DNA from 3 places in the Nocardia jiangsuensis genome. Region 2 is predicted to be linked to each of the others. Evidence: riboswitches for the same ligand, from Rfam matches in the RefSeq annotation. Region 2 holds a riboswitch; each other region holds the start of a gene.

Region 1 (10,090 bases), on a different contig from region 2:
ACGTCGCCGGATTCTGGCAGACCAGCTGGATCGCGCGCCGCTGCGCGATCGGCCGGTGATCCACGCGCGGGTGCAGTGGCTGCCCGCGCAGGGTGAGGGTTCCGCGGTCGGGCGGGTGCAGCCCGGCCAGGGTGCGGGCGACGGTGGTCTTGCCCGCCCCAGACGGGCCCGTGAGCGCGAGGCAGTGGCCGGGGCGCAGCGTGAACGACAGGTCGGTGGCGACGGGCCGCCCGCGCCGGTGGCCGGTGGTGAGGCCGTCGACCCGGAGAATGGCCTCGCGCGCGCTGTGCGGCAGCGTTTTCCGCGCCACTTCCGGTGCCGGCGCGAGGTCGGCCACGGGCCGGAAGGAGATCAGCCTGCCCCGCTCCAGCTCGGCGACGTGCTGCACGATCGGAGCGAGCGCGGCCGGGTCGTGGGTGATCACGAGCAGCGTGGCGGCGGTGTCCCGGCGCAGGGTGCGGACGAGATCCGCCCTGGCGGCGGCGTCGAGCCCGGTGGTCGGCTCGTCGAGGACGACGACCGCCGGGTCACCGAGCAGCGCCATGGCCAGCAGCACCCGCTGCTGCTGGCCGCCGGAGAGCTGGTGCGGGTGGCGGCGGCGGAATGCGCGGTCGTCGGGCAACCCGACCCGGCGCAGCGCGGTGCCGACGGAATCGCCGTGCAGCCGGGTGATCTCGGCGAGCGCGGTGCCGATCCGCAGGGCGGGGTTCAGCCCGGACCCCGGATCCTGCGGCACATACCCCACCGCGCGCGAACCGGACTCCACCGACACCTGCCCCGTCGCGGACAACCCGGCCGGGAGCGCACCCAGAATCGCGAGCGCGAGCGTCGTCTTCCCGGCACCGGAGTCCCCGACCACCGCCACTGCGGAACCCGCGGGCAGGTCGAGATCGATGCCGTCGAGCACCGTGGCGCCGTCGGCGGCCAGCACCCGCAACCCGCGCACTCGCACCCCGCCGCCGCCGCCGGACACCGGCGGCAGCGCGGGCCCGGCGGCGCCCGGGTCGAGCGCCCGGTCGGAGATCATGTTCACGGCGACGACCAGCACCATGATCAGCAGCGCCGGGGCGAGCACCGCCAGCGGCTGCTGGGCGAACCCCTGCCGGTTCTCGGTGATCATGAGCGCCCAGTCCGCCGACGGCGGGCGCAGCCCGAGCCCGAGGAAGCTGCTCACCGCCACGATCGACACGGTGGCCGAGAGCCGGACCCCGGCGTCGGCGGCGAGCACCGGCCGCAGATTCGGCAACACCTCGACCAGCGCCAGCCGCCACAGCGGCTCGCCGCGGGCCCGCGCGCTCTCCACGTAGCCGGTGGCGGCGATCTCCACCGTCGCGGTGCGCACGATCCGCACGATCCACGGCACCGCGGCCAGCGCGGCCGCGGTCGCCACCGCCGCCGGGCCCGCGCCGAGCGCGGTCGCGATCACCGCGAGCAGCAGGAACCACGGCAGCACCACGATCGCGTCCACCGGACGGCTGATCCACGGATCGGCGCGCCGCCGCAGCCCGGCCACCACCCCCAGCCCGGCCCCGGCGGCGTAGGCGAGCGTCAGCGAGAGCGCCGCGATCGAGACCAGCGGCAGCCCGCCGTGCAGGACCCGGGAGAGCACGTCGCGGCCGATCACGTCGGTGCCGAGCGGGTGCGCCGCGGCGGGTGGCAGGAACGGCGCGCCTGCCACCGCGGTCGGGGGATGCGGGGCGAGCAGCGGCCCGGCCAGCACCAGCAGCAGGAGCGCCGCCGCCAGCACGGCCCAGCCGGTTCTGATTCCGCTCATCGTCGCTCCAGTACCAGGTCGCGTGCGCGCGGGGAGGTCAGCATGGTCACCAGGTCGGCGATCAGGTAGAGCCCGACCCCGGCCGCGGCGAGCAGCACCGCCGCGGACTGCACGAAGGGGAAGTCGCGCCCCGCCACCGCGCGCAGCAACTCCTGGGCGACCCCCGGGTACACGAACAGCGTCTCCACCACCGCGATCCCGCCGATCAGCCCGACCAGCGCACCGGCGAGCGGATGCACCGCCGCCGAGATCGCGTTCGGCGCCACGTGCCGCAGCAGCAACCGCGGCCCGCGCACCCCGTTGAGCCGCGCGGTGCGGATGTAGGGGGCCGCCATCACCTGCGCGGTCTGCGCGCGCACCATCCGCACCGGGTGCGGCGCCAGCCCGGCCAGCAGGCACAGCACCGGGAGCACCAGGATCTCCGGCCTGCTCCACGCCGACGCCCCGGTCGGCAGCAGCGAGACCGCGGGCAGCAGCCGCAGCGTCAGCGCCACCGTGGCGATCAGCACCACCCCGGAGACGAAGGGCGGCAACGACTCCGCGGTCAGCGCACCCATGCTGATCGCCCGGTCGGTGCGCGAGCCCGGCCGCGCCCCGGCGACCAGCCCGAGCCCGATCGCCAGCGGCACCAGCAGCACCGCGGTCACCAGCGCCAGCGTCGCGCTGTTCGCCAACCGGCCGAGCAGCACATCGGCCACCGGCCGCCCGGAGAGCAGCGAGGTGCCGAGGTCGCCGTGCGCGAACCGCACCACCCAGTCGGCGAACCGGACCGGCGCGGGCCGGTCCAGCCCGAGCTCGGCGCGCAGCGCCGCCAGCTGCTCCCGGCTCGGCTCGGCCCCGCCCTGGCGCGCCAGGAGCACCGTCGCCGCATCCGAATCCAGCGCCTCGAACAGCACGAACACCAGCACCGCCACCACCGCGAGCACGACGGCGGCGGTGCCGAGCCTGCGCAGCGCCCACCGGGTGAGCGCCCAGCTCACCCGGCGAGCCAGGTGGTGGCGTAGTTGGCCCAGTCGTCGGTGCCGGGCACCCCGTCGCGCATGCCGCCGACCTTCGCGCGCGCCGCGTCCGGGCGCTTGGCGAAGCTGTGCAGGATGAGCCCGCCCTCGTTCCAGAGCTCCTCCTGCAGCTCGGCGTAGAGCGCGGTGCGGCGGGCCGGGTCCATGGCGGCGCGGGCCTCGGCGAACCCGGCGTCCCAGCCGGGGCGGCGCCAGCCGGTGCCGTTGCTGGGCGAGGTGCTGGTGGCGGTCTGGCCGTAGAAGTAGTCCAGGCTGTAGTTCCACCAGCCGAGCTGGGTGAGCGGCCGCTTACCGCTGATCTGCGAGAAGTAGGTGTCGGCGGGGGCGGATTCGAGCCGGATGGTGATGCCCGCCTTCGCGGCGTGCTCGGCGAAGAGCGTGGCGGCCTCCACCTGGCCGGGCAGCCCGTCCGCCGTCGGCAGCGTGACCGTCAGGTTCTCCCTGCCCGCCTCGCGCAGCAGCGCGCGCGCCCGCTCCGGGTCGTAGGCGCGCTGCGGCAGCCGGTCGTTGTAGAAGGGGGCGCCCTTGCCGTAGATGTCGTTGCCGACCTCGCCGTAGCCGTAGTACAGCGCGTCGGTCATGGCCTGCCGGTCCACCGCGAGCCGCATGGCCTGGCGCACCCGGACGTCGTCGAAGGGTGCCATGTCCACCCGCATCTGGAAGGCGCCCATGAGCCCGGCGGGCGGCACGATCACGCGCGCGTCGGGGTCACCGGCCAGGGTACGGGCCTGCAGGTAGCTCATCTCGTGCACCACCTCGGCCGCGCCGGAGAGGAAGGCGTTCATCCTGGCCTCGGTCTCCGCGATCTGGATGATCTCGACCTCGTCCAGCAGGGCGGGGCCGTCCCAGTGCAGGTCGTTGCGGCGCAGCAGCGTCCGGTCGCCCGGCGCCCAGTTCGCCAGCGCGAACGGGCCGGTGCCGACCGGGAGGGTGCGCGCGTCGAAGGTGGTGCTGCCCGCCTTGATCACGTAGCAGTACCAGCCGGCCAGCACCGAGCCGAAATCGGCGAGCGGATACTTCATCTGCACCACCACCGCGTGCTCGCCGTCGGCGCGGGTGCGGGCCAGGTCGATCATCGACAGATCGCCCGACGACGGCTTGGCCGGGTCGAGCATGCGCTCGAAGCTGAACAGCACGTCGCGCGAGGTCAGCGGCGAGCCGTCGCTGAACCGCACGCCCCGGCGCAGCCGGATCCGCCACGAGCTGCCGTCCGCGTTCGGCTCCAGCGCCTCGGCCAGCCGGTAGCGCAGCGTGAGGTCGTTGTTGTAGGCGACCAGCTTGTCCCAGACGTTCTTCGCCACCGCGCCGCCCGCGGAGCTGCCCGCCTCGTACGGGTCGAGCACGTCGGCGGTGGCCGAGCGGCCGGCGATCGCGGTGCGCAGCCGCCCGCCCGGCCGCGGCGGGCCGTCGGCCACCGGCGGCGCGCCGCCGCTGCCGCAGCCGGTCAGCAGCGCGGCGCCGCCGAGCGTCAGCCCGGCCGTGCCGATCAGGAATCCGCGCCTGCCGATGCGGGCGCGCGGTGTGGAGTTGTGCATGACCATCCTCGTGGGTGTGTTCCCGGTACCGCGGACGCAGGTGTCCTGGCTCCCGGATCGACGCTCCCCACCGGCCTTCCGACCCGGGTAGGTCGTGGCCACGAAATCGGCGGATCACTCCTCGGTGACAGTTGCGGGACAGCCCCGGATTCGCACCGGTGTTCCCTGCCTTCCGTCGCGGAACGTTACCGGGGCGAACCGGTGAACGGGGCGCGCTGGATAACAGAGCGAGTGCTCTGTTATGGTGTGGTCATGCCGCGCCCCCGCCTGCACGATCTCGACGCGCTGATGGACGTCGCCGAGCGCATGGCCGTGGAATCGGGCCCCGCCGCGGTCACCGTGCGCGCCCTGTCGCAGGCCGCCGGGGTCTCGAACGGCGCGATCTACCACGCCTTCGGCTCCCGGCCCGCGCTGCTCGGCCGGGTGTGGCTGCGTGCGGCGCGAGGCTTCCTCGCGCTGCAGCGGCAGGCCGTGCGCAGCGCGCAGGGCGGCGCGGTGGAGGCGGTCGTCGCGGCCGCCGACACGCCCGCGGAATTCCTCGTGCGACAGCCGGTCTCGGCGCGTTTCCTGCTCGCCGTCGCCCGGGAGGAGCTGCTCGGCTCCGGCGACATCCCGGACGACCTCGCCGCGGAACTCCGCCACCTCGACCGGGTCCTGACCGAGCTGTTCGTCACCCTGTCCCACGACGTCTTCGCCCGCGACGACCGCGAAGCCGTCGCGGTCATCCGCGACTGCGTGGTCGAACTGCCCACCGCGCTGCTCCTGCGCGGCAATCGTGCACCCGCCCCGCCGGTCCGCGAACGCCTCGCCGCCGCGGTCCGCGCGGTCCTCGCCCTGACTCCGCCCCCACCGACGTGAAGGAACCACCGTGACCGCGACCCTGCGCTACGAGGGCGGCATCGCCGTCCTCACCCTCGGCACCGACGAGAACCGCTTCTCCCCGGACTGGCTCGACACCGTCGCCGCCCACCTCGACGCCGTCGAGCGCGCTGCCGTCGGCCTGATCACCATCGGCACCGGCAAGTTCTACTCCAACGGCCTCGACCTGGAGTGGCTGCTGGCCAACGGCGAGCACGCGCAGGAGTACCTCGCCCGCGTCCAGGAACTCTTCGCCCGCATCCTGACCTTCCCGATGCCGACCGTCGCCGCGGTCAACGGCCACAGCTTCGGCGCGGGCGCCATGCTCGGCCTGGCGCACGACTACCGCCTCATGCGCGCCGACCGCGGCTACTACTGCTTCCCCGAGGTCGACATCGACATCACCTTCACCCCGGGCATGGCCGCGCTCATCCAGGCCAAGCTCACCCCGCAGGCGGCGCTCACCGCCATGACGACCGGCCACCGCTTCGGTGCGGGCGACGCCCTCGCGGCCGGGCTCGTCGACGGCACCGCCGCCGAACCCGAGCTGCTCACCGCGGCGCTCGCCCGGCTCGCGCCGCTCACCGGCAAGAATCCCGCGACCGTTGCCGGGATCAAGGCCGCCATGTTCGGCAGCGTCACCGCCGCGCTGCGCTGAGTACGGTGGGCGCATGGAGATACGCGCCGTCCTGCCCGGCGACCGGGCCGAACTGCTCACGCTGAGCAGCCGCGCCGGGGCGGGCTCGCCGACCGAATCCATCTGGGGGCACGCCGAATCCGAGGCAGCGGTGTATCTCACCCCGTACTTCGAGCTGGAGCCGGAGTCGCTGTTCGTCGCGGTGTCCGGCGGGGAACTGGCCGGGTACCTGGCCGGCTGCGTCGACACCGCCGCGTTCCCGAGCGAGGAGGAGCGCATGCGCCGGGCGATGAGCGACCACCGGCTGTTTTTCAAGCGCAGGCCACTGGCGTTCTTCGCCCGCGCCGGCATCGATGCCATGCGCCCCGGGCCGACCGCGGGGGAGCTGGACGACCCGCGCTACCCCGCGCACCTGCATATCAACCTCGTCCCCGAGGCGCGCGGGACCGGCGCCGCGGACGCACTCATGGCGCGCTGGTTCCTGCGGCTCGAGCAGGCGGGCGCGCCGGGCTGTTTCCTGCAGACCCTGGTCGAGAACACCAGGGCCGGAAAGTTCTTCGAGCGCTCGGGTTTCACCGATCACGGCCCGACGCCGCTCGTCCCCGGCCTGCGTTACCGGGGGGCGCGGGTGCATCAGCGCACGATGGTCCGCGCGTCGCGCTGATCGCGACGGCGGCGCAGGCGGCGGACGACGAACCAGCCGCAGGCGAGCACGGCGGCGGCGATCACCCCGTACTGGAAGACGGCGGTGTACGGCTCGACCCGATGCCAGTTCGCCCCGAGCGCGTACCCGGCCAGCACGAAGGCCGTGTTCCAGATCAGGCTGCCCGCGGCGGTGAGCACGCTGAAGTACAGGAAGTTCATCCGCTCGACTCCGGCGGGGATGGAGATGAAGCTGCGGAACATCGGGATCATCCGGCCGAAGAACACCGCCTTGCCGCCGTGTCTGCCGAACCAGGCCGCCGAGCGGTCGACATCGTCGGGGTCGAGCAGCGGGATGCGGCCAGCGATGCGGCGCAGCCGCTCGTGCCCGAGCCCGGCGCCGAGGCCGTAGAGCAGCCAGGCGCCGAGCAGCGAGCCGATCGTGGTCCAGACGATCGCCGACACCAGCGAGAAATCGCCGAGCCGGGCGGCGAAACCGGCCAGCGGCAGGATGACCTCGCTGGGTAGCGGCGGGAAGAGGTTCTCCAGGAAGACGGCGAGCCCGGCTCCCGGGCCGCCGAGCCGTTCCATCAGGTCGACGGCCCAGCCTGCGAGGCCGTCGGGCGGTGCGGATTCGATGGCGGGGCTCCTTCCGTCGCGGGCGGCGGGTGAACCGCCCATTTCGGGCATTCCCCGTCGGCGCGCCGGGACACCTCCGCCGGAATCAGCGCCGCAGCGCGGCGGTGAGCAGCTCGACGGTCTGGATGCGGCCGGTGCTCTCGTCGAGCGGCTCGGATTCGAACTGGCCGGCGGCGGCGGAGATCATGATCTCGTCCACGCCGTGCTCGGCGGCGAAGGCGCGCAGCCGCTTCGCCACGTCGTCGGGCTCGCCGATGAACCAGTTCCGCGCCTGGTGGTCGATGATCCGCCGCTCGGCCTCGTCGGAGGGGTTCGCGCGTACCTCGTCGACGGTCTCGGCGGCGCGCAGCGGCTTGTTCGAGCGCATGCGGGCCATCATGCGCAGGTGCGGAAGGGCGCGCTCGAAGGCCTCCTCGTGGGTCGGGGCGACGACGGCGTTCGCGGTGAGGAAGCTCTTCGGCTCCGGATGCTCGGCGGAGGGGCGGTACTGCGTGCGGTAGAGCGACATGGCGTGGTCCAGGTGGTCGCCGGCGAAGTGGTTCGCGAAGACGTAGGGCAGGCCGAGCTGGGCGGCCAGCCGCGCCGAGTAGTCGCTGGAGCCGAGCAGCCACACCTCGGGCGTGCTGGTCGCGACCGGAGTGGCCCTCACGGTGTACTCGCCGCCGGAGGCGAAGCGCAGGTTCGCGCCGTCGGGGTGCGAGAGCGCGATGATGTCCTTGATGTTGTCCGGGAAGCGGTCGACGTCGCTGGTCGCGCCGGACTGGCGCAGCAGCTGGGTGATCACCTGGTCGCTGCCGGGCGCGCGGCCGATGCCGAGGTCGATGCGGCCGGGCGCGAGCGCCGCCAGCGTGGAGAACTGCTCGGCCACGATGAGCGGGGAGTGGTTGGGCAGCATGACCCCGCCGGAGCCGAGCCGGACGCGCTCGGTGCGGCTCGCGGCGGCGGCGATGAGCACCGGCGGCGAGCTGGAGGCGATGGCGGGCATGTTGTGGTGCTCGGCGAACCAGTAGCGGTGCACGCCGAGCTCGTCGGCGCGCCGGACCAGCTGCATGGACGCCGCGACGGCCTGCGCGCTGGTCTGGCCGGTGCGCAGCGGGACGAGGTCGAGCAGGGAGAGGGTGAGTGCCATGGTCGTACCAATCCTTCGGACGGCGGGCGTCGCCGGTGGGTGGTCAGCCGCCGGTGGGGCGGCCGAGTGCGTCGATGGTGCGCCGGAGGTGCTCGAGCTCGTCGGCGGTGTGCGGGCAGACCTCGTCGATCTTGCCGGTGACGGCGCGGACCTCGGCCTCGAGCGCGAGCCCGCGCTCGGTGAGGTCGACCAGGACGCGGCGCTCGTCACCCGGATCCCGCCTTCGGGTCACCAGCCCGGCCGTCTCCAGACGCTTGACCAGGGGAGTGATGGTGCCGGTGTCCATCTCCAGGCAGGCGCCGAGCGCGCCGACGGTCCGGGGGGCGCCGTCGATGAGCGCGAGCACGACCAGGTACTGCGGGAAGGTCAGCCCCAGCGGTTCGAGGATGGGCTTGTGGTGGCGGATCATGCGGTTCGCCGCCCCGTAGAGCGCGAACGACAGCTGCCTGCCCAGCTCGCCGGTTCGTTCTCCAGCGCGTGATTCCATAGTGCACTAGATACTAGCGCGCTGGAGCAGGTGTCGCCACCGGGCCTCGATGCAGGGCTGTCCGGGGCCGCCTCCGGGATCTACTATAGGTTGTAGTAGTCGATTAGGGGGTTCTCGAATGGAAGTCATCACGGTCGAGCGCGTGATCGATGCGCCCGTCGAGCAGGTGTTCGACTGGCTCGCCGACGCGGGCAACTACCCGCGGTCGCCGGTCGTCCTGCGGGCGCGGCTCGTGCGGCCGGGCGTGGGCGCGCCGTACGGGGAAGGGGCCGTGCGGGTACTCGTCTGGGTGATCGGCTGGTTCCGCGAGCGGGTCACCGCCTACCGGCCGCCGCACGAGTTCGAGTACCTGGTCGAGCGGAGTTTTCCGCCCGCCCGGCACGAGGGCGGAAAGCTCACGTTCACCGCGGTGCCCGGTGGGACGGCAGTGGTGTGGACCACCACCGCCGAGATTCGGGTGCCGTTCGGCGCGGGGGTGCTCACGCGGGTGGTGGCGAAGCCGGTGATCGCGTTCGTCTTCGGCCGCGTGCTGGCCGCTGCGGATCGTGCCCTTCGCACCTGATGTGGTCTGCCGTGAACGGGCTCAGCAGGCTCCCGAACTGCGGCGCCGTGCCTCCGTCAGGTACCCCTCGAGCACCGCGCGCGTGGCCTCCGCGCGGTGGGGGTCGCCTGCGGCGAGCGCGGCGCGGTGGGCTGCTTCCCAACGCAGCACGCCTGCGGTGACCCTCGGATCCGGCTGTTCGGTCAACGGGACTGCCCGGGTGGTAGACATGCCTGCTATGTTCGCGGGTCGAGTCAACTTCGGGCAAGCATCGAAAGGGTAAATATGAAACGTTTCACTCCGGTGTCGCCCTTTCGGCGAGCTCGCGTGGCTCACCCGCCCAGGTGTTCGTGCTGCAGGACGCTCATGCGCAGCGCGTTCCGGTAGCGGCCACCGGCGAAGTACTCGTCGCGCAGGGTGCCCTCGTCCTGGAAGCCGAGCTTGCGGTACACGTGGATCGCCTTCTCGTTCACCACGTCCACGATCAGGTACACCTTGTGCAGGTTCAGCACGGCGAAGGCGTAGTCCAGCGCCTTGCGGGTCGCGACGGTCGCCAGCCCGCGCCCCTGGTGCCCGGGCGCGATGATGATCTGGAACTCCGCGTTGCGGTGCACCGGCGCGATCTCCCGCAGCTCGACCAGTCCGGCGTGCGCGCCGTCCACATCCAGGACGAAGCGGCGTTCCCGCTCGTCGTGGATGTGCCGGTCGTAGATGTCGCGCAGCTCGACGAGCGCCTCGAACGGCTCGTCGAACCAGTAGGACATGATCTGCGCGTCGTTGAAGAGCTGGTGGACGAAGGGGAGATCCTCGCGCTCGAGGGCGCGGAGCC
Region 2 (10,090 bases):
CGCCGTGGATTGAAGTGTCCTGGCTGATGTGGACGTACTCGAACTCCGGGTTCCCGTGCGGCAGGTAGGTCGGGAAGAACGGGTCCCGGTTGATCCGCGCGATGATCGCGTCTGCGGCTTCGGCCCGCTTCAGCTCGCCGAGATCAACGTAAACCCAGAACGGTGAACCGACCACAACAGGGCTGGCACCGCTCGATACGCGTACTGTTCGATCTGCTCGGTCCGTTCGAAGTGGAGGTTTCCGTGGCTGGTGGTCTCGTCGCCCTGCTGGACGACGTCGCGGCGATCGCGAAGGTAGCCGCGGCGTCGATCGACGACATCGGCGCCGCGGCGGGTAGGGCCGGTGTCAAGGCCGCGGGCGTGGTGGTCGACGACACCGCGGTCACCCCCCGCTACGTGCACGGGTTCTCGCCCAAACGCGAACTCCCGATCATCCGCAAGATCGCGATCGGGTCGATCCGCAACAAGCTCCTCGTCATCCTGCCGGTGGCGATGCTGTTGAGCGAGTTTCTGCCGCAGGCGCTGCCCTACCTGCTCATCGCGGGCGGCCTGTTCCTGTGCTACGAGGGCGCGGAGAAGGTGTACGAGGCGCTCACCGGCGGTCACCACGACGCCGGCGACGCACCCACGGCATCGAGCGGACCCGAACACGAGAAGGCCATGGTGAGCGGTGCGATCCGCACCGACCTCATCCTCTCCGCCGAGATCATGGTGATCGCCCTCTCCTCGGTCGAGACCGAACCTTTCGTGACCCGGCTGCTGGTGCTGATCGCCGTAGCGTTCCTCATCACCGCCCTGGTCTACGGCGTCGTCGCGGCGATCGTGAAGATGGACGACGTCGGACTCGCCCTCGCCGCGCGCAAGTCGTCGTTCAGTCAGCGGTTCGGTCGCGGACTCGTCACCGCGATGCCGAAGGTGATGTCCGTTCTCACCGTCGTCGGGATCGCCGCGATGCTGTGGGTCGGCGGCCACATCCTGCTCGTCAACGTCGGCGAAGCCGGATTCCACTGGCCCGCCGACCGCCTCCACGACCTCGAACACTGGGCCGGAGACCTCATTCACGGCGGGTTCGGAGGTGTCCTGTCCTGGACCGCGGGGACGGTCGCCTCCGCACTCGCCGGGCTGGTCGTCGGAGCTCTGGTCGTGCTCATCATGCACGTCGTTCCGAAGCGAAAAGCGAAGGAAGATACTGCGCACTGACCCGCGCAAGGTGCCGCTGCCGCGGCCGTTGCCGGCGTAGCACGGAGCCCCGGATCGGGGCGCTGGGCCGTATGTGTGGTCTGACCGGTTCGACGTGATCACGAGGCCCGGTGGCCGGGTGGCTCATCGTGCCCCGAGCACCGCGATCGGGGTTCCGGCGCGCACGGCGCTCCCGGGTGCGGCCAACACCCGAAGCACCGTGCCAGCGGCCGGACTCGGGACGGGCAGCTCGAGCTTCATCGCCTCGAGCACGGCCACCGTCTCGCCCTCGCGCAGGACCGTGCCGGGACTGATGTCGATTCGCCACACATTGCCCGCCATCGGCGCGGTGACGACCGTGGCGTTCGGCGGCAAGCCCGCGAGCACATCGTCGGACTCCTCGACCGGCGGCGCGGCGGCGACGGTCCGGTCGAACTCGCCCGCGGCGTGCCACGCGCGCTTCTCCGCCTCGAAGGCGGCGCTCTGCCTGGTCTCGAAGTCGGCAATCGCGGCAGCGTTGTCGCGCAGCATCTTCCGATGCTCGGCGAGCGCGAACGTCCCATCGGCGATCTCGGCGTCGAACCGTCCGGCCCTGGCGGCAGCCCGATACTCGAGCAACTGCTCGGGACTGACCGGCTCCCAGACGATCCGGTCGAAGAACCGGAACAGCCACGGCGTGCCCGGCTCGAACGGCGGGTGCTGGCGATACCCGGACCAGATCGGGACGGTGCGCCCGATCAGCTGATAGCCGCCGGGGGAGGCCATGCCGTAGACGCACAGGTACTTGCCGCCGATCCCGACGGCGTCGGCGGGGGTCCAGGTGCGGGCCGGGTTGTACTTCGTCGTGACCAGCCGGTGCCGCGGGTCCAGCGGAACGGCCAGCGGCGCACCCAGGTACACGTCGCCGAGCCCGAGTACCAGGTACTCGGCGTCGAAGACCGCGCTGCGCACCTGCTCGACGCTGTCCAGGCCGTTGATCCGGCGGATGAACTCGACGTTCGACGGCAGCCACGGCGCGGAGTCGCGGACCCCGCTGCGGTAGCGGTCGATCGCCTCGGCGATGGACGGGTCGTCGAAGGAGAGCGGCAGCCGGATGGTGCGGCTCGGCACCACCAGGTCGCCGGTGGCGGGGAGTTGCTGTTCGAGGTCGGTGAGCAGGCCGAGCAGCCGGTGCTGGTCGAGTATGTCGGGGTCGAAGTGCAGGTGCAGGGAGCGGACGCCGGGGGTCACGTCGACGAGCCCGGCCGGGGCTGCTTCGGCGAGCGCCTGCGCCAGGGCGTGCACGCGCATGCGCAGCCCGAGGTCGAGCACCATGTCGCCGTACTCGACGAGGATGTTGTCGTCGCCGCCGCGCAGGTACACCACCGCGGGACGATCGCCCTCCGCTTCCAGCGTGGCGAGAACTCCTCGATCACTGGGTGCCGCAATGACATCGACGCTGCCCGCCCGCGCGGCGGGTGAGGTGCGCAGCGCGGTGGCGGTGCCGTCGGCCACCGGGACGAACCGGAGCGTGTCGCCGGGCCGCAGCTGCCCCAGCTTCCACCGCTGCGCCGAGATCACGGTGAGCGGGCAGGCGAAGCCGCCGAGGCTGGGGCCGTCGGGGCCGAGCAGGATCGGGGTGTCGCCGGAGACATTGAGCGCGCCGACGCTGTAGGGGGTGTCGTGCAGGTTGGACGGGTGCAGCCCGGCGTCGCCGCCGTCGGCGCGCGACCACTCGGGCTTCGGCCCCTCGAGGCGGATACCGGTGCGGTTGGCGTGCGCGCCGACCCGCCAGGGGTGCCGGTAGAACTGCGCCATGTCGGCATCGGTGAAGTAGGCGGGCGCGGTGTGCGGGCCCTCGCCGACCGCCAGCCGCCACTCGTGGGTGAACGCCGGCCGGTCACCGATCGGTACCGCCGTGGGCGGCCCGGCCGGTGCCGCACCCGCGAGGGTGAGAACGTCGCCGTCGGCGACCGCCCGGCCGGTGACGCCGCCGAACCCGCCGAGGGTGAAGGTCGCGGCGCTGCCGTGATACTCCGGGGCGTCGATGCCGCCGCGGATCGCCAGGTAGGTGCGCAGCCCCGCGTCGGCGGGCGCGCCGATATCGAGCACCGCGCCCGCGGCCAGGGTGACCGGCTCCCACATCGGCGCGGGCTCGCCGTCGACGGTGACCGGGGCCGGAGCCCCGGTGACGCAGACGACCGCCGGATCGGAGAACCGGATGCGCGGCCCCTGCAGGGTGCACTCCAGTCCCGGCGCCCCCGGCGCGTTGCCGACCGCGGTGTTGGCCAGGGTGAACGACAGGTCGTCCATCGGCCCGGACGGCGGAATACCCACCTCCCACAGCCCGATTCGGCCCGGGTGGTCCTGCACGGTCGTCATCGTCCCCGCCCGCAGGACATCCAGCCGCGGCTCGTCGGCGGCGAGCGTGGCCATGGTCGCGGTGATGTGCGCGCCGTCCCGTACCACCGGTGCCGCCGCGGCGGCCCGCAGCTGCGCCAGATTGGTCCGCACGCCGTGGATGCGCGTGCTCGTCAGCGCGGTCTCCAGCGCGTCGAACGCCTCGGCGCGGGTCGGGGCGTGGGTGATCAGCTTGGACAGCATGGGGTCGTAGTGCGGGCTGACCTCGGTGCCGGTCTCGACCCAGCTGTCGACCCGGATATCGGCGGGGAAGCGCGCCTCGGTGATCAGCCCGGCGCTGGGCCGGTAGTCGTGCGCCGGATCCTCGGCGTAGACGCGCGCCTCGACCGCCCAGCCGCGCAGCGGCGGGCCCGCGTCCGGCACGGCGTCGAGCACGGTCGCGTCGCCACCGGCCAGCCGCAGCATCCAGGCGACCAGGTCGACGCCGGTGACGGCCTCGGTGACCGGGTGCTCCACCTGCAGCCTGGTGTTCATCTCCAGGAACGACGCCGCACCGCGCTCGGTGTCGTAGACGAATTCGACGGTGCCGGCCGAGCGGTAGCCGACCGAGCCCGCCAGGGCGCGTGAGGTCGCCAGCAGCTCCTCGGTGAGCGCTGCGGGCAGGCCGGGGGCTGGCGCCTCCTCGATCACCTTCTGGTTGCGCCTTTGCAGCGAGCAGTCGCGGGTGCCGAGGCTGATCACCCGGCCCTGACCGTCCCCGAAGACCTGCACCTCGATATGGCGCGCCCGCGCCACGAACCGCTCCAGGAAGACCCCCGCCGAGGAGAAGTTCGCCACCGCCAGCCGCTGCACCCGGTCGAAAGCGGCGCGCACCGCGTCGGCGTCGAAGCACGCCTGCATGCCGATACCGCCGCCGCCACCGACCGCCTTGACCATCACCGGGTAGCCGATCCGGTCGGCCTCGGCGACCGCGTGCGCGGCCGACTCCAGGATGCCGCTGCCCGCCACCAGCGGGACGCCGACGGCGCGCGCGGCCTCGCGGGCGGTGTGCTTGTCGCCGAAGACCCGCAGCTGCTCCGGCGTCGGCCCGACGAAGACCAGCCCCGCATCGGCCACCGCAGTCGCGAAATCCGCGTTCTCGGAGAGGAATCCGTACCCGGGATGGATCGCGCCCGCGCCGGTGGCGAGCGCGGCCTCGATCACCGCGTCGGCGCGCAGATACGACTCCGCGGCAGGGCCGGGGCCGAGCCGGACCGCGGCATCGGCCATCCGCACGTGCGCGGCCCCGAGGTCGGCGTCGGAATGGACCGCCACCGACTTCAGGCCGAGGTCGCGGGCGCTGCGGATGATCCGCACCGCGATCTCGCCGCGATTGGCGATCAGTACGGTGTCGAAACTCGAGGTCACCGGTTACTCCTGTTCGCTTGCCATGGACATGGCGACGACGGCGCGGGTGACGCGGTCGAGGACGACATCGAGCGACTCGCCGATGTGCCGGTGCAGCAGTCCGTGCGCCTGCGTGAGCTCACCGGCGAGCACGGCGTCGAGGATCGCCAGGTGCTCGGCGATGGTCACCTCGATCCGGTTGTTGACCATGAAGTCGAACATCCGGACGTGCCGGATCCGCGCGTTCACCGCGGTCAGCGCGCGCACCAGTTCACCGTTGCCCGCGGCGGTGAGCAGGGCGACGTGGAACTCCTCGTCGACCACCACGAAGCCGGGCTGCTGCTCGGGCGGGTCGGCCCGCAGCACCCGCCAGCGCTCCCGCTCCGCCAGCAGGGCGTCGCGGTCGTGCACCACGGCGGGGTTGGTGATGGCGCGCTGGATGCCGGAGAGTTCCAGCGTGAGCCGCAGCTCGTAGAGGTCGCGAACCACCGGAATGCTCGGCCGCACCGGCGCGAAGCCGACCTCCTCGCGGCGCAGCAGACCATCGGCGCAGAGCATGGCCAGCGCCTCCCTGGCCGGGGTGCGCGAGATGCCGAAGCGCGCGGAGACCTTCGGCTCGGTCAGCCGCTGCTCGAAGCCGATGCGGCCGTTCATGAGGTCGTCGCGCAGCGCCGCGTAGACGGTGTCGCGGAGTGAGCCGGGCGGGGTGGACGTGCGGGTGCGCACCGGTGTCGCCATGGCTGTATACGCTAGGAATCCGCGGTTTCCGCGAGATCACCGCGCGTAACCGCCGGGTAAGCGAATTCCGGACCCCGGCGACCTTGCCGCGGGGCGCGGAGTCCGACCTGTGCAGATGGTTCGTTTCGCGGCCGCAGGACGTCGTAGCCCGCCGGGCGACATCGTGCGGCGGGCGAGAGGGAACCCGGTGGGAATTCGGGACTGTCCCGCAGACCTGCCCGCGGTGCCGGACACGCCGTGTCCGGCGGCCGTCGCCTCCCGGACGGGCGCTACGCCGACCTGCCCGACGCTACCCGGTCGACACCTGCGCACACCCGGCCGGGTGACGTCCGGTCGGTCAGCTGATCTGGGTTCCGGACCAGCCGAAGCTGAAGCTGTGGCCCTTGGCAGTGCAGAGCAGCGCGCCCCTGCCGCCGCCGATGCAGCTGGCGCCGCCGTTGCTCAGGGTGCCGTCGATGGGCGGGCTGCCCGCGCGCCCGTGCGGGCCGAAGAGCCCGAAGGTCGGGTGAGCGGGCAGGAAGGGAAGGTCGATGGCGAGGTCGTAGACGGTGAAGCCGAAGAGGTTCGTGCCGCCCGGGATATCGCAGCCGACATCCCCGTTGGCTCGGATCGCGCAGTTGGACCCGCCGTAACTGAAATACACGGTGCTGTCGCCCGGTTGCGCGGCGGCGGCCTGCATCCCCGGCACGGCGAGGGCGGCGGCGAGGAGCGTTCGAAGCCTCGTGGAACGACCATAACTGCTGCGAACATCAATGTTCACTGATCTGTGGACCGTGAGTGTCGTGCGCGGGCACCCGTTCCCCGGTGATCCGCTATATTCGTCGGTGCAGCTGGTTCGCCGGCGGCGGAGTCGAAGGAGCCCCTGACCCGCCCGCCTGCGTCGAAGCCCGGAGAGCGATTCCCCGGGTGAGAGGGAACCCGGTGGAAATCCGGGACTGTCCCGCAGCGGTGAGTGGGAACGACAGCCGTCACCCGCACTGGGCACCCGCCTGGGAAGCGACGGTCGGTAGGACCAGCCCCGGGCCCCCGGGGCCGACCCGATCTCGGGTCGACGCCCACGAGTCCGAAGACCTGCCCGTTGTACCGGGGACGCCGTCCCCGGTGGTCGTCGCCTCGTGGATCGGGCGCTACGCCGAGTGGACCCGGGCACGGGAACAATGCTCACGGGCTCCACCTGCGTGCGCTTCGAATGGGCGGCGGTCCTGGCTGCTGCTGATGGAGCTCATCGATGTCGAACACCACCTTTACCGCGACCGTGCTGGGGTTCCCGCGCGTCGGCCCCAACCGGGAACTCAAGCGCGCCACGGAGTCCTACTGGGCGGGTCGCACCAACGCCCAGGCCCTGCACGCCGTCGCGAAGGAGCTGCGCACCGCGCAGCTGACGGCGGCCCTCGACGCCGGGCTCGATTCGGTGCCGGTGGGCACCTTCTCCTACTACGACCAGGTGCTCGACACCGCCGTCCTGCTCGGCGCGCTGCCGCAGCGGGTATCCGGGATCGCCGACGAGCTGGACCGGTACTTCGCCGCCGCCCGCGGCAATGCCGAGGTCGCCCCGCTCGAGATGACCAAGTGGTTCGACACGAACTACCACTACCTGGTGCCCGAACTCGCCGCGGACACCGCCTTCGCGCTGCACCCGGAGAAGCCGCTGGCCGAGTTGCAGGAGGCGCTGGCGCTCGGCGTGCCCGCTCGGCCGGTGGTCGTCGGGCCGGTCACCTTCCTGAAGCTGGCCAAGTCGGTGGACGGCAGCGACCTGCTCGACCGGCTGCCCGACCTGATCCCGCTGTACGAGCGGCTGCTCGGGCTGCTCGCCGAGGCCGGGGCGGAGTGGGTCCAGCTGGACGAGCCCTCGCTGGTCACCGATCTCACCGAGGCCGAGCTGGCGGCGGTGCGCGGCACCTACCGGCGGCTCTCGGAGGTCACGGTGCGTCCGGCGATCCTGGTGGCCGCCTACTTCGGCCGCCTCGGCGTGGCGCTGCCCGCGCTGGCGGAGACCGGGATCGATGGCATCGCCGTCGACCTGGTCGCGGGCGGGGACGCGGATGTCGCCGCGGCCCGGTCGATCACCGACAAGCTGATCGTCGCCGGCGTGATCGACGGCCACAACATCTGGCGGGCCGACCCCGACCACGCGCTGCCGCGGCTGACCGAGCTGCGCGACGCCGGGGTGGCCGTCGCCGTCTCCAGCTCGTGCTCGCTGCTGCACGTCCCCTACGGCCTGGCCCCGGAGACCGACCTGGACCAGCGGCTGCGCGGCTGGCTCGCCTTCGGCGACGAGAAGCTCGCCGAGATCCGGGTGCTCGCCACCGCGCTCACCGAGGGCGAGAGCGCGGTCGCCGACCAGCTCGAGATCGCGCGCACCGCGGTGGCCGACCGCGGGGCCGACCCGCGCCTGCGCGTGGACTCGGTGCGCGAGCGCCTCGACGACCTGGACGCGGCCGCGACCCGTCGCGCCCCCGCCGACGAGCGCCGCGTCCTGCAGCAGGAGCGGCTGAACCTGCCGCTGCTGCCGACCACCACCATCGGCTCCTACCCGCAGACCGGCCGGATCCGGGTGGCCCGCGCCGAATTCCGCCGCGGCGAGATCGACCGGGCCGAGTACGACACCCGCATGCGCGCCGAGATCGCCGAGGTCATCGCGCTGCAGGAGGAGATCGGGCTGGACGTGCTCGTGCACGGCGAGCCGGAGCGCAACGACATGGTGCAGTACTTCGCCGAGCAGCTCGACGGCTTCGCCGCGACGGTCAACGGCTGGGTGCAGTCCTACGGCACCCGCTGCGTGCGCCCGCCGATCGTCTACGGCGACGTGGCGCGCCCGGCGGTGATGACCGTCGAGTGGATCACCTACGCCCAGTCGCTGACCGCCAAGCCGGTCAAGGGCATGCTGACCGGCCCGGTCACCATCCTGGCCTGGTCGTTCATCCGCGACGACCAGCCGCTCGCCGACACCGCGCGGCAGATCGCACTGGCCATCCGGGACGAGACGGTGGATCTGGAGGCGGCGGGCATCGGTGTCGTCCAGGTGGACGAGCCCGCGCTGCGCGAACTGCTGCCGCTGCGCCGGGCCGACCAGGCCGCCTACCTGGACTGGGCGGTCGAGGCGTTCCGGCTCGCCACCGCCGGCGTCGCCGACGCCACCCAGATCCACACCCACCTCTGCTACTCGGAGTTCGGCGAGGTCATCGGGGCGATCCACGGCCTGGACGCCGACGTCACCTCGATCGAGGCGGCGCGCTCGCACATGGAGGTGCTCGACGACCTCAATGCGATCGGCTTCGACCTCGGCGTCGGCCCTGGTGTCTACGACATCCACTCGCCGCGGGTTCCCGGCGCGGAGGAGGTACGGAAGTCGCTGGAGCTGGCGCTGAAAGCCGTTCCGGCCGAACGGCTGTGGGTCAACCCGGACTGCGGGCTCAAGACCCGCAGCACCGCCGAGGTGACCGCCTCGCTGCGCAACCTCGTCGCGGCGGCGCAGGCGCTGCGCTGACCCGCCCCGGGGCGGCTCCTTGCCGCCCCGGGGTGTCCCTTCCAGCCCCGAGGCCACTATGCGTAACCTCCCGCGGGCGGCACGATGACCGTCCGAACCACGCCCGCCGCCCGCTCGGTCGTGGCGAACCTGCGTACCGACGCCACCGCCCCCGTCCCGTTCTCCGTGGAGTTCAACCCGCCGCGCGACGCCGAAGGCGAAACCCGGCTGTGGCGCGCCGTCCGGCAATTCGAGCGCCTGCACCCGGCTTTCGTCTCGATGACCTACGGCGCGGGCGGCTCCACCAAGGACCGCACCGCCCGTATCACCGGGCAGCTGGCCCAGCAGACCACGCTGCTCCCGGTGGCGCACCTGACCGCCGTCGGGCACAGCCGCGCCGAGCTGCGCGCGCTGGTCGGCACCTACGCCGACAGCGGCATCCGCGACATCCTCGTCCTGCGCGGCGACCCGCCGGGCGACCCGCTCGGCGACTGGCACCGGCACCCCGCCGGGGTCACGTACGCCGAGGAGTTGGTCCGCATGGTCCGCGACCTCGGCGACTTCGACGTCGGGGTGGCCTCCTTCCCGCAGGGCCACCACCGCTCACCGGACCTGGAGACCGACACGGCGTATCCGGCCGCGAAACTCAGGGCCGGAGCGGAGTACTCGATCACCCAGATGTTCTTCGGCGTCGAGCACTACCTGCGGCTGCGCGACCGGCTCGCCGCGCACGACCCGGTCGAGGGCGCGAAACCGATCATCCCCGAGCTCATGCCGATCACCTCGCTGCGCACCGTGCGCCGCGCGGTGGAGCTGTGCGGGCGCGACCTGCCCGCGCCGGTCCTGGACCGGCTGCACGGGGCCGCGGGCGACGGCCCGGAGGAGAACCGTGCCGCCGTGCGCGCGGCAGGCATCGAGATCGCCACCGAGCTGGCGCAGCGGCTCATCGACGAGGGTGCGCCGTGCCTGCACTTCGTCACC
Region 3 (10,090 bases), on a different contig from region 2:
CAGCAGGTCATCCAGCTGCTCTCCGGGTACCAGGGTGGCAAGGAGGCGGTCGAGTCCGGCACCCGCGGCGAGACCGGCACCCCGTCCACCTCGCTGGTGCTCGACCAGTTCGGCCGCAACCTGACCCAGGCCGCCCTGGAGGGCAAGCTGGATCCGGTGATCGGCCGGGCCAAGGAGATCGAGCGGGTCATGCAGGTGCTGAGCCGCCGCACCAAGAACAACCCGGTGCTGATCGGCGAGCCCGGCGTCGGCAAGACCGCCGTCGTCGAGGGGCTGGCCCAGGCCATCGTCAACGGCGAGGTGCCGGAGACGCTCAAGGACAAGCAGCTGTACACCCTCGACCTGGGCTCCCTGGTCGCGGGCAGCCGCTACCGCGGTGATTTCGAGGAGCGCCTGAAGAAGGTGCTCAAGGAGATCAACACCCGCGGCGACATCATCCTCTTCATCGACGAGCTGCACACCCTGGTCGGGGCGGGCGCGGCCGAGGGCGCCATCGACGCGGCCTCGATCCTCAAGCCCAAGCTGGCCCGCGGTGAGCTGCAGACCATCGGCGCCACCACCCTCGACGAGTACCGCAAGTACATCGAGAAGGACGCCGCCCTGGAGCGCCGGTTCCAGCCGGTCCAGGTGGGCGAGCCGACCGTCGAGCACACCATCAACATCCTCAAGGGGCTGCGCGACCGGTACGAGGCGCACCACCGCGTCTCCATCACCGACGGCGCGCTCGTCGCGGCCGCCACCCTGGCCGACCGGTACATCAACGACCGGTTCCTCCCGGACAAGGCGATCGACCTGATCGACGAGGCGGGCGCGCGGATGCGCATCCGCCGGATGACCGCGCCGCCGGATCTCCGCGAGTTCGACGACAAGATCGCCGACGCCCGCAGGGAGAAGGAGTCCGCGATCGACGCGCAGGACTTCGAGAAGGCCGCGCGGCTGCGCGACAAGGAGAAGCAGCTCGTCGCCAAGCGCGCCGAGCGGGAGAAGCAGTGGCGCTCCGGTGACCTGGACGTCGTCGCCGAGGTGGACGACGAGCAGATCGCCGAGGTGCTGGCGAACTGGACCGGCATCCCGGTCTTCAAGCTCACCGAGGAGGAGACCACCCGGCTGCTCCGCATGGAGGACGAGCTGCACAAGCGGATCATCGGCCAGGAGGACGCGGTCAAGGCGGTCTCCAAGGCGATCCGCCGCACCCGTGCCGGGCTGAAGGATCCCAAGCGCCCCTCGGGCTCGTTCATCTTCGCCGGCCCGTCCGGTGTCGGTAAGACCGAGCTCTCCAAGGCGCTGGCGAACTTCCTCTTCGGCGACGACGACGCGCTCATCCAGATCGACATGGGCGAGTTCCACGACCGCTTCACCGCCTCGCGGCTCTTCGGTGCCCCTCCCGGGTACGTCGGCTACGAGGAGGGCGGGCAGCTCACCGAGAAGGTGCGCCGCAAGCCGTTCTCGGTGGTGCTGTTCGACGAGATCGAGAAGGCGCACCAGGAGATCTACAACACGCTCCTGCAGGTGCTCGAGGACGGCCGCCTGACCGATGGCCAGGGCCGCACGGTCGACTTCAAGAACACCGTGCTGATCTTCACCTCGAACCTCGGCACCTCGGACATCTCCAAGGCGGTCGGGCTCGGCTTCGCGCAGTCGAACGCCGCCGGCTCGAACTACGAGCGGATGAAGCTCAAGGTCAACGACGAGCTGAAGAAGCACTTCCGCCCGGAGTTCCTGAACCGCATCGACGACGTGATCGTCTTCCACCAGCTCACCAGCGAGCAGATCGTCATGATGGTGGACCTGATGATCAACCGGGTCGCGACCCAGCTGCGGAACAAGGACATGGAGATCGAGCTCGCCCCACAGGCCAAGAGCCTGCTGGCCAAGCGCGGGTTCGACCCGGTGCTCGGTGCCCGTCCGCTGCGCCGCACGATCCAGCGCGAGATCGAGGACCAGCTGTCCGAGAAGATCCTCTTCGGGGAGCTCGGTGCGGGGCAGACGGTCGTCGTCGACGTCGAGGGCTGGGATGGTGAGGGGTCCGGTGAGGATGCCAAGTTCACCTTCTCCACGAAGGCGAAGTTGACCAAACCGGTCGTCGCGGAGTCGGAAGCCGTGCTCGCCGCCGCCGGTGAGGGTTCTTCCGTCGATCTCTCCGGCGAGTAGTCGTCAGCTCGGGAAGGCCCGCTCCCCTCCGGGGGAGCGGGCCTTCCCCGTTGTGCGGGGGTTCGGGGGCGGAGCCCCCGAGTGATCAGTTCTCTTCTTTTTCCGGGCCGGGAACGGCGGCGAGGCGGGCCTGGGCGGGGAGGCGCGCCGCCACCCGGAACCCACCACTCGGGCGCGGCCCCGCGGTGAGCGCACCGCCCAGTTCGTGCGCCCGCTCCCGCATACCGATGATCCCGTCCCCGCCGCGCGGCCCGGGGACCCGCGGCGGCGGAGCGGCGGGCCGGGTGTTGTCGACGGTGATGTCGACCGAATCGGCGGCATACCGAAGCGTCACCGTCGCCTCTGCCCCCGGCGCGTGCCGCTGCACGTTGCGCAGCGACTCCACGACGATCCCGGCCCCGACCGCATCGATCGCCGCGGGCAGTGGCGCAGCGGTGCCGATCACCCGGTACGTCACGGCGACCCCGGACGAGCGAGCCCGCTGCATGATCCCGTCCAGATCATCGAGGCTCGGCGCATCCGGCTTGGGCGCAGGCCTCGGCGCCGCGGGAACCTCGGCGGGCTCCGCCCGCCGAGCCTCCTTCTGCGGCCGAGCCAGGAATCCGGCCGTCCGCCCGAGCAGCCCCTCGTCCCGCACGGGACGATCGTCACCCGCCTCCGGCTCCTCCGCCCGCACCCCGGTCCGGCGCAGACTGCTCAGCAGCTCCTGCGCGTCCTCGAGCGCGGCCCTGCTCGCCGTCTTCACCGCCGCGAGCGCCACCACCACCTGCTGCGGCTTGCGCTCGGCCAGCTCCAGCGCGAGCCCGGACTGCTTGTTGATGGCGGAGAGGCTGTGCACGACCACCCCGTGCAGCTCCTCGGCGAGCGCGAGCCGCTCGGCAGCGCTCTCCCGCTCGCGCAGCGCGATGCCCTCCCACGGCTCGGCCTCCTCCAGCCGCTGCGCGTAGCGCACCAGCTCGGCGCGCTGGCGGAGCAGCTCGGCGGTGCCCGCCAGCGCGACCGCCCAGCCGAGCGCGCCGAGCGCCTGCCAGCCGTGGGTCTCCCGGCCGAGCAGCGCGGGCAGCGGCCAGACCATGCACAGGTAGGCCACCGGTATCGCCGGGTAGGTGTAGCGCGGCGGCGCTACGGCGGCCGCGGCGAGGAAGGCGGCGGCGGGCGCGGCGAGCGCCGGGAGATAGTGCTGCCCGAGCAACGGGTAGGCGATCGCCACCGCGAACACCACGTACAGCACCGGCAGCGGGTGGTATCGGCGCAGTACCAGCGCGACCGGACCGGCGATGAGCAGCGCGGTTCCGAGCGCGTCCAGCGGGTCGGTGGCGACCTCTCGCAGGTCGAGCGCGAAGCCGATGGCGAGCTGCAGCACCGCGACCCCGCCCGCGAGCCCCCAATCCCACACCACCGAACCGCGATTCGTCTCACCTGGCGCTCTCACCCCGCCAGACTATGCGCCGCGGCCGCACGGCGCGGCAGGAGTACACACCCCCGCCGCGTACTCCGGGCACACCGCCGGTGACCACGGGTATGGTCTCGGGATGGTCGATCAGTCGATTCGTCTTCCGGATCTGTCCGCCCGGCCGCACGAGCTCGCGGTGGAGCGGGTCATGTCCGCCTCGGCCGGCCTGCTCTTCGCGGCGTGGACCAGGGGCTTCGATCTGTGGCTGGCAGAACCTGATTCGCTGCTGCTGTCCGGTGCGGTGAATACCCCGTTCTTCTTCGAGACCGAGAACGGCGGCGTCCGGCACCCGCACTACGGCCGGTTCCTGCGGCTGGAGAACGAGCGGCTGGTGGAGCTGACCTGGGTGAGCGCGGATACCCGCGGCGCCGAGACCGTGGTCTCGGTGCAGTTCGTCCGGCAGCCGCGCGGCATCCGGCTGCGGCTGCGGCACTCCGGCTTCGCCGATCCGGGCGCAAGGGACGCGCACCGGGATGCGTGGCCCGCCGTGCTGGAGCAGCTGGACAAGCGGCTGAGCGCGGTCGGGTAGTACCGCGCCGCCGGGGCGAGTAGGTTCGTCGCGAACCCCCGCACTCCCTCCCGAAAGGATCGTGATGCCAACTCGTAGCGCGCGCACCGCGTGGACCGGCGGCCTGCAGGACGGCTCCGGCCAGGTCGAACTGGCCAGCTCGGGCGTCGGCAAGTACGACGTGTCGTTCCCGAAGCGCTCGGCCGACGACGCCGGCGGCGCCACCAGCCCCGAGGAGCTCATCGCCGCCGCGCACTCCTCCTGCTACGCCATGGCGCTCTCCGCACAGGTCGCCGCCGCCGGCGGCACCCCGGAGAGCCTCGACGTCACCGCCGACGTCACGCTCGGCCCCGACCCGGACGGCGGCTTCCGGATCAGCCGGATCGCGCTGACCGTGCGCGGCAGGGCGGCGGGCATCGACGCCGACCAGTTCGCCACCGCGGCCGCCGAGGCCAAGGCGGGCTGCCCGGTGAGCAAGGCGCTGGCCGGCGTCTCCGACATCACGCTGGACGCGACCTTCGAGTCCTGACCGGTACGGCGGCGCCGCCGGCTCGGGCGAACCAGCGCCGCGCGGCCGGGGTGTACATGGCAGCCACCGCGACCAGCACCGCGAGCACGTGCACCGCGCGCACCGCGGCGAGCAGCAGCCCGTGCGGTCCGAGCGCGGCGAAGGGGTCGGTGAGCGAGTCCGCGGAGAGCAGCCTGGCCGCGGGCTCCACGACCAGCGATGCCAGCCCGGCGACGCCGATGCCGACGGTGAGCAGCCCCCGCGCCCAGCGGTCACCGTGCACCATGCGCAGCACCACCGCGAGAACCAGCAGGTAGAGAGCGCCTCGCCAGAGCAGCGGGGCGGCGCCGGTCTCATCGATCCGGGCCAGCCCCTCCAGGACCCCCGCGGCGAGCGCGGTGAGGAATCCGGCGCAAGCCACCCGGACCGGGCGCGGCGCCGCCGGACCGGTGGCGGGGATGGAAAGCGAACGGGCAGTGTCGGCCATGACGCCGACACTGCCCGCTCCGACGCGGACCGCGGATCACGCCGCGGTAGCGACCTCTTCCCGTACCGGGGTACGGGGTCCGGCCGCGAACTCGGTGAGCGCCGCGAACAGCAGCCCGAGCGCAACCCACAGCGTGCCGGAGACCGCGAGCGACGAGACCCGGAACTCCCACAGCAGGCTCGCCGGGAAATCCGCCCCGACCTCGTCGACGCCGGGGAGCAGCACGTAGCCGAGGGTCACGACGACGACGAAGGCCGCGACCCCGCCGATCAGCCGCACGGAGTGCAGCTGATCGGCCAGCAACCGGTAGCCGTAGGCCGCCGCGGCGACCGCGACCAACCCGAGCAGCACGGCAGCCACCCAGAGCCAGGTGCGGTCGTCGATGGTCTCCGGATCGCCGACCGCGGGCGGATTCGCCGGGTACTTGAAGAACGGAACGAGCACGACGGCGAGCCAGCCGGCCAGTGCGACCGCGAGGCCGAAGAGCGGCCCGCCGCCGAACCGCCGCAGCAGGTACACCGCCGCGCCGACGATCACGCCGAACGCCGCACCGGCGAGGCCGAGCGCGAGGAACTGCCCGAACTTCTGCCCGTCCCGGCTGACCAGCGCCTCGTCCTCGTCGTGCGAGTGCCCGGCCGGTTCGCCGGTGTGCGGATGGGCCGCCGCGGCCGCCTCCTCGATCGCGATGGCCGCGTCGACCTTCGGCTCACCGACGAAGTAGCCGACGGTGGCCGCGAGCAACCCCGCGATCACCCCCGCGAGCAGCCCCCGCAGCAGCAGGGTCCGCAGGGGTTCGGTCAGTGGCACGGAAGCCCCAGCAGGTGCCGTCCGTCGTGCATCAGCTCGTGCAGGTACATCCCGGAGCGGGAGACGGCACCCTGGTCGAAGCCGACCAGGTAGAGCGTGAGCAGGGCGAGCAGGACGACGCCGACCGTGACCAGGATGGTGGCGAGTGATTCCGATACCCGGGATGCGGGCGAGTGCGCGATGGCCATGCGAGTCCTCCTGGGGTGTACGCGACCCCGTCGTTTCGACGCGACGGTGCCGGTGTCTGGCTCTGAACAGTGGCGCGACCGCTCCGGAGTCTCACCGGATTACCGCAACACCCTCGCTGCTTCCCCGGAAACTGTGACATCGCAAAACCCCCCTCGTCAACAGCGTGACGAGGGGTGATCGCAACCGGGGTCAGCCCTGCGGCTTGCCTGCCACGTCGAGCACGACCTCGAACTCCAGCAGCGACGCGCCGGTCGCCACCGGCTTGCGCGCCTCGCCCGCGTGCGCCTCCCGCGCCGGGCCGTCCCGCCAAGCGGCGAACGACTCCTCGGACTCCCACTGCGTCACCACGAAGTACCGGTTCTCCCCGGCCGTGGGGCGGAGCAGCTGGAAGCCGAGGAACCCGGGGGAGTTCTCCACCGCGTGTGCCCGGTGCGCGAAGCGCTTCTCCAGCTCGGCGCCCGCGCCCTCGGGAATCTCGATCGCATTGATCTTCACAACAGCCATGGTTCCAACGTAGCGGCTCGCGCCGCCTACGCTCGGTGCCCATGCTCTACGACGAAGGCGGCACGGGGGTGCCCATCCTGTTGCTGCACGGGCTGATGGGCAGCGCGCGAACCTGGAGCGATCAGCTCGGGTGGCTGCGCGAGTTCGGCCACGTGTACACCTTCGACGCCGCGGGGCACGGGCGTCCGGCCCCCGCCGAGCTCGGCACCGAGGCCTTCGTCGCCGATCTGGCCGCGGCCACCGCGGCGATCGCGGACCCCATGGTGCTGGTCGGGCACTCGATGGGGGCGCTGCACGGGTGGGTCTTCGCGGCCGCCCACCCGGAGCGGGTGCGGGCGCTGGTCGTGGAGGACATCGCGCCGGATTTCCGCGGGCGCACCGCGGCCGGGTGGGCGGCCATGATCGACGGCTGGCCGCAGCCCTTCCCGGACGAGGCGGCGGTGCTGAGCTATTTCGGCGATGTCGCCGGGCGGTATTTCCTGCGCGCATTCCGGCGGGACGGCGACGGATATCGGCTGCACGGGGCCGTGTCGACATTCCGGGATATCTCCGAGGAGTGGGGCGGCCGCGATTTCTGGGCGCAGTGGGAGGCGCTGCGAATTCCGGCCCTGCTGATCGAGGGCGAATTCACCATCACGCCCGCCGGACAGATGCGGCGCATGGCCGAGCGGGCAGGCACCCGCTACGTGTGGGTCGCGGGCGCCGGGCACCTGGTGCACGACGAGCAACCCCAGCGCTACCGCGAGGAAGTGGAGTCGTTCCTGCGTGACGTGCTCACCCGCGGATAGCCCGGACGGCGCGGCGGACTCGCGCTCCGAGAGAGCGACGAGCGGCGCTTCGCGTGCGGTGGCCCCGGTGCGCTGCGGGGCAGCGTACGGTGCCGGGGCCGGTGGCTACCGGCTTCCCTCGCCCGCCAGGGCGAACAACCCCTCGGCGGTCTGCTCGATCAGCCCGTCCACCAGCAGCGAATCCAGCGCGCGGGCGCGCTGCCCCGGATCCCGCGGCCAGGCCAGGTCCAACCGCAGCCGCTCGACCGGCCCGTCGGCGGCGCGCAGCACGTCGAGCAGGCGGCCGCGCGCCTGCCGGTCGGTGCCCTCGTACTTCTGCGTCTTCCGCACCACCTCGGCGGCCGGACGCCCCGCGGCGACCCATGCGCAACGCGGCAGCGGGCATGCCGCGCAGGCGGGGGAGCGGGCCGTGCAGACGGTGGCGCCCAGCTCCATGAGCGCCGCGGAGAAGACGGCCGCACGCTGCACCCGGGCGGGCAGGAGCGCCTCGGTCTCCGGCAAATCGCGCGGCGACGGGTTGCCCGCGTCACCGAGCCCGTGCACCGCGCGCGCCACCACCCGGCGCACATTGGTGTCGACGACCGGCACCCGCTGCCCGTAGGCGAAGCAGGCCACCGCGCGCGCGGTGTACGCGCCGATGCCGGGCAGCGCGAGCAGCAGTTCCACGTCGTCGGGCACCTCGTCGCCGTACCGCTCGGCCAGCACCGTCGCGCACTCGTGCAACCGCAGCGCCCGGCGCGGATACCCGAGCTTGCCCCAGGCCCGCAGCACCTCCCCCTGCGAAGCGGCCGCCATGGCCGACGGCACCGGCCAGCGGGCCACCCATTCCCGCCAGATCGGCTCCACCCGCACCACCGGCGTTTGCTGCAGCATGATCTCGCTCATCAGGATCTGCCACGCCGTCACCCCGGGCCCGCGCCACGGCAGGTCCCGCGCGGTGGCGGTGTACCAGTCGATCAGCACACCGGTGTCGATCGCTCCGTACTCCGGCAGCGTGCGCGCGGCAGCGCCCTTCCTCACGGTTTCCCACCTCGTCCTGCACAATGGTCGCTATGCCTGGTTCCAACCCGATCAGCTCGTGGAAGTCCCTGCGCGAGGGTAACGACCGCTTCGTCAACGGCACGCTGCAGCATCCCGGCCAGGGAGTGGCCGACCGTGCCAAGCTCGTCGGCGGGCAGCATCCGTCCGCGATCCTGTTCGGCTGCGGCGATTCTCGCGTCGCCGCCGAGTTGATCTTCGATCGCGGCCTCGGCGACATGTTCGTGGTGCGCACCGCTGGTCACGTGGTCGACGGCTCGGTGCTCGGCTCCATCGAGTACGGCGTCGCGGTGCTGGACGTCCCGCTCATCGTGGTGCTCGGCCACGACAGCTGCGGTGCCGTGAAGGCCACCATCGACACCCTGGACGGCGGCGCCGTGCCCGGCGGTTTCATCCGAGACGTGGTCGAGCGGGTCGCGCCATCGATCCTGGCAGGCAGGCGCGAGGGGCTCTCCACCGTCGACGAGCTGGAGGCGCGGCACGTGGTGGAGACCGGCAACCTGATCACCGAGCGCTCGGCGATCGTGGCCGAGCGGGTCAAGGCGGGCACGCTCGCCATCGCCTGCGTGAACTACAAGCTCGCCGAGGGCAAGGCCTGGCTGCACCACGTGATCGGGGACATCGGCGAAGCCGTCTGAACACGGTCCCGGACATCCGCCCAGGTAGGCCTGGTCCCCGGCGGCCGGGAGCGGCCGACACGCCGAGGCCCTCGGCCCACGATCCAAGCGCTGCGCTTACCGTTGAGGCGTGCTGGAACCCACTGGGCCGCTGCCTCCCGAGATCTACTGGCGACGTCGTGTTTTCGCCATCGGCATTCTGGTCCTCGCGCTCGCGCTGGTGATCTGGCTGGTGGTGATGGTCGCCAGGGGTGGCACCTCGCCCGGCGGCACGGCCGCGACGAGCACGACGACGGAGTCGAACGCGCCCGCGGGCGGCTCGGGTGCGAGCGCGGCGAGCAGCTCGGCCGAGTCGGATGTGGCGCCGTGCTCGGACCAGTCGCTCGCGGTGAAGGTGAGCGTCGGCCAGCCGACCTACCGCAGGGGCGAGCAGCCGGTGTTCGGCATCGTCATCACGAACATCTCCGCGGCCCCGTGCAGCAGGGACATGGGCTCGGGCATGCAGCAGATCTCGGTGCAGACGCTCGACGGCACGCGCAGGCTGTGGAACAGCGTGGACTGCTACCCCGACGGCCAGCCCGACATCAGGACGCTGGAGCGCGGCCAGCAGGCGGCCTTCACCGTGACCTGGTCCGGCTCGACCTCGCAGCCGAACTGCGCGGGCGAGCGGGTGCCGGTGCCCTCCGGCGCCTACGCCGTGCTGGCGCAGCTCGGCGGGGTCCGCAGCACCGCCGAGCCCTTCAACATCGGCTGAGCGGCGCTCGGCCGGGTCCGCGGCCGCCGGGCCCGACGGCAGCCGGGTCACCTGGCCGCGGCGGTGGCCGGCTACCCGGCCGGACCGGGCGGCGGGCTCAGCCGACCTCGGCGACCTCCGCCGGGGCCGGGCGCGCCCGCCGGATCCCGGCCAGCCGCAGCGCCGAGCGCACGTCGGCGACCTCGTGCACCTTCATGCCGGTCTTGCGGGCATCGAAACCGGGCGGAACCAGCGCGGTGGTGAAGCCGAGCCGCTCCGCCTCGGCCAGCCTGCGCGCGGCATTGGT

The links. A riboswitch is a leader RNA that binds a small molecule or an ion and turns the genes downstream of it on or off. The one in region 2 is predicted to bind cobalamin.
Region 1: it holds a riboswitch for cobalamin, as region 2 does, so the genes downstream of both, ACFO0B_RS24275 (ABC transporter substrate-binding protein) here and metE (5-methyltetrahydropteroyltriglutamate--homocysteine S-methyltransferase) in region 2, are expected to answer to the same signal.
Region 3: it holds a riboswitch for cobalamin, as region 2 does, so the genes downstream of both, ACFO0B_RS19515 (CbtB domain-containing protein) here and metE (5-methyltetrahydropteroyltriglutamate--homocysteine S-methyltransferase) in region 2, are expected to answer to the same signal.

What each region holds. Positions count from the first base shown of each region.
Region 1 covers NZ_JBHSAX010000019.1:276,207-286,296, forward strand. Annotated here, with positions in the region: gene ACFO0B_RS24265 (ABC transporter ATP-binding protein/permease) at 1-1,774, opposite strand, end outside; gene ACFO0B_RS24270 (ABC transporter permease) at 1,771-2,754, opposite strand; gene ACFO0B_RS24275 (ABC transporter substrate-binding protein) at 2,751-4,328, opposite strand; cobalamin riboswitch at 4,347-4,531, opposite strand; gene ACFO0B_RS24280 (TetR/AcrR family transcriptional regulator) at 4,581-5,186, shown strand; gene ACFO0B_RS24285 (enoyl-CoA hydratase-related protein) at 5,197-5,844, shown strand; gene ACFO0B_RS24290 (GNAT family N-acetyltransferase) at 5,858-6,487, shown strand; gene ACFO0B_RS24295 (DedA family protein) at 6,457-7,146, opposite strand; gene ACFO0B_RS24300 (LLM class flavin-dependent oxidoreductase) at 7,190-8,233, opposite strand; gene ACFO0B_RS24305 (MarR family winged helix-turn-helix transcriptional regulator) at 8,277-8,720, opposite strand; gene ACFO0B_RS24310 (SRPBCC family protein) at 8,839-9,282, shown strand; gene speG (spermidine N1-acetyltransferase) at 9,594-10,090, opposite strand, start outside.
Region 2 covers NZ_JBHSAX010000022.1:270,374-280,463, forward strand. Annotated here, with positions in the region: gene ACFO0B_RS27395 (DUF808 domain-containing protein) at 244-1,200, shown strand; gene uca (urea carboxylase) at 1,324-4,926, opposite strand; gene ACFO0B_RS27405 (GntR family transcriptional regulator) at 4,930-5,643, opposite strand; gene ACFO0B_RS27410 (hypothetical protein) at 5,981-6,322, opposite strand; cobalamin riboswitch at 6,531-6,736, shown strand; gene metE (5-methyltetrahydropteroyltriglutamate--homocysteine S-methyltransferase) at 6,872-9,130, shown strand; gene ACFO0B_RS27420 (methylenetetrahydrofolate reductase) at 9,215-10,090, shown strand, end outside.
Region 3 covers NZ_JBHSAX010000017.1:27,154-37,243, forward strand. Annotated here, with positions in the region: gene ACFO0B_RS19485 (ATP-dependent Clp protease ATP-binding subunit) at 1-2,151, shown strand, start outside; gene ACFO0B_RS19490 (sensor histidine kinase) at 2,237-3,583, opposite strand; gene ACFO0B_RS19495 (SRPBCC family protein) at 3,684-4,133, shown strand; gene ACFO0B_RS19500 (OsmC family peroxiredoxin) at 4,198-4,641, shown strand; gene ACFO0B_RS19505 (hypothetical protein) at 4,613-5,107, opposite strand; gene ACFO0B_RS19510 (CbtA family protein) at 5,144-5,914, opposite strand; gene ACFO0B_RS19515 (CbtB domain-containing protein) at 5,905-6,102, opposite strand; cobalamin riboswitch at 6,133-6,259, opposite strand; gene mhuD (mycobilin-forming heme oxygenase MhuD) at 6,293-6,607, opposite strand; gene ACFO0B_RS19525 (alpha/beta fold hydrolase) at 6,649-7,395, shown strand; gene ACFO0B_RS19530 (A/G-specific adenine glycosylase) at 7,501-8,415, opposite strand; gene ACFO0B_RS19535 (carbonic anhydrase) at 8,448-9,071, shown strand; gene ACFO0B_RS19540 (hypothetical protein) at 9,181-9,804, shown strand; gene radA (DNA repair protein RadA) at 9,902-10,090, opposite strand, start outside.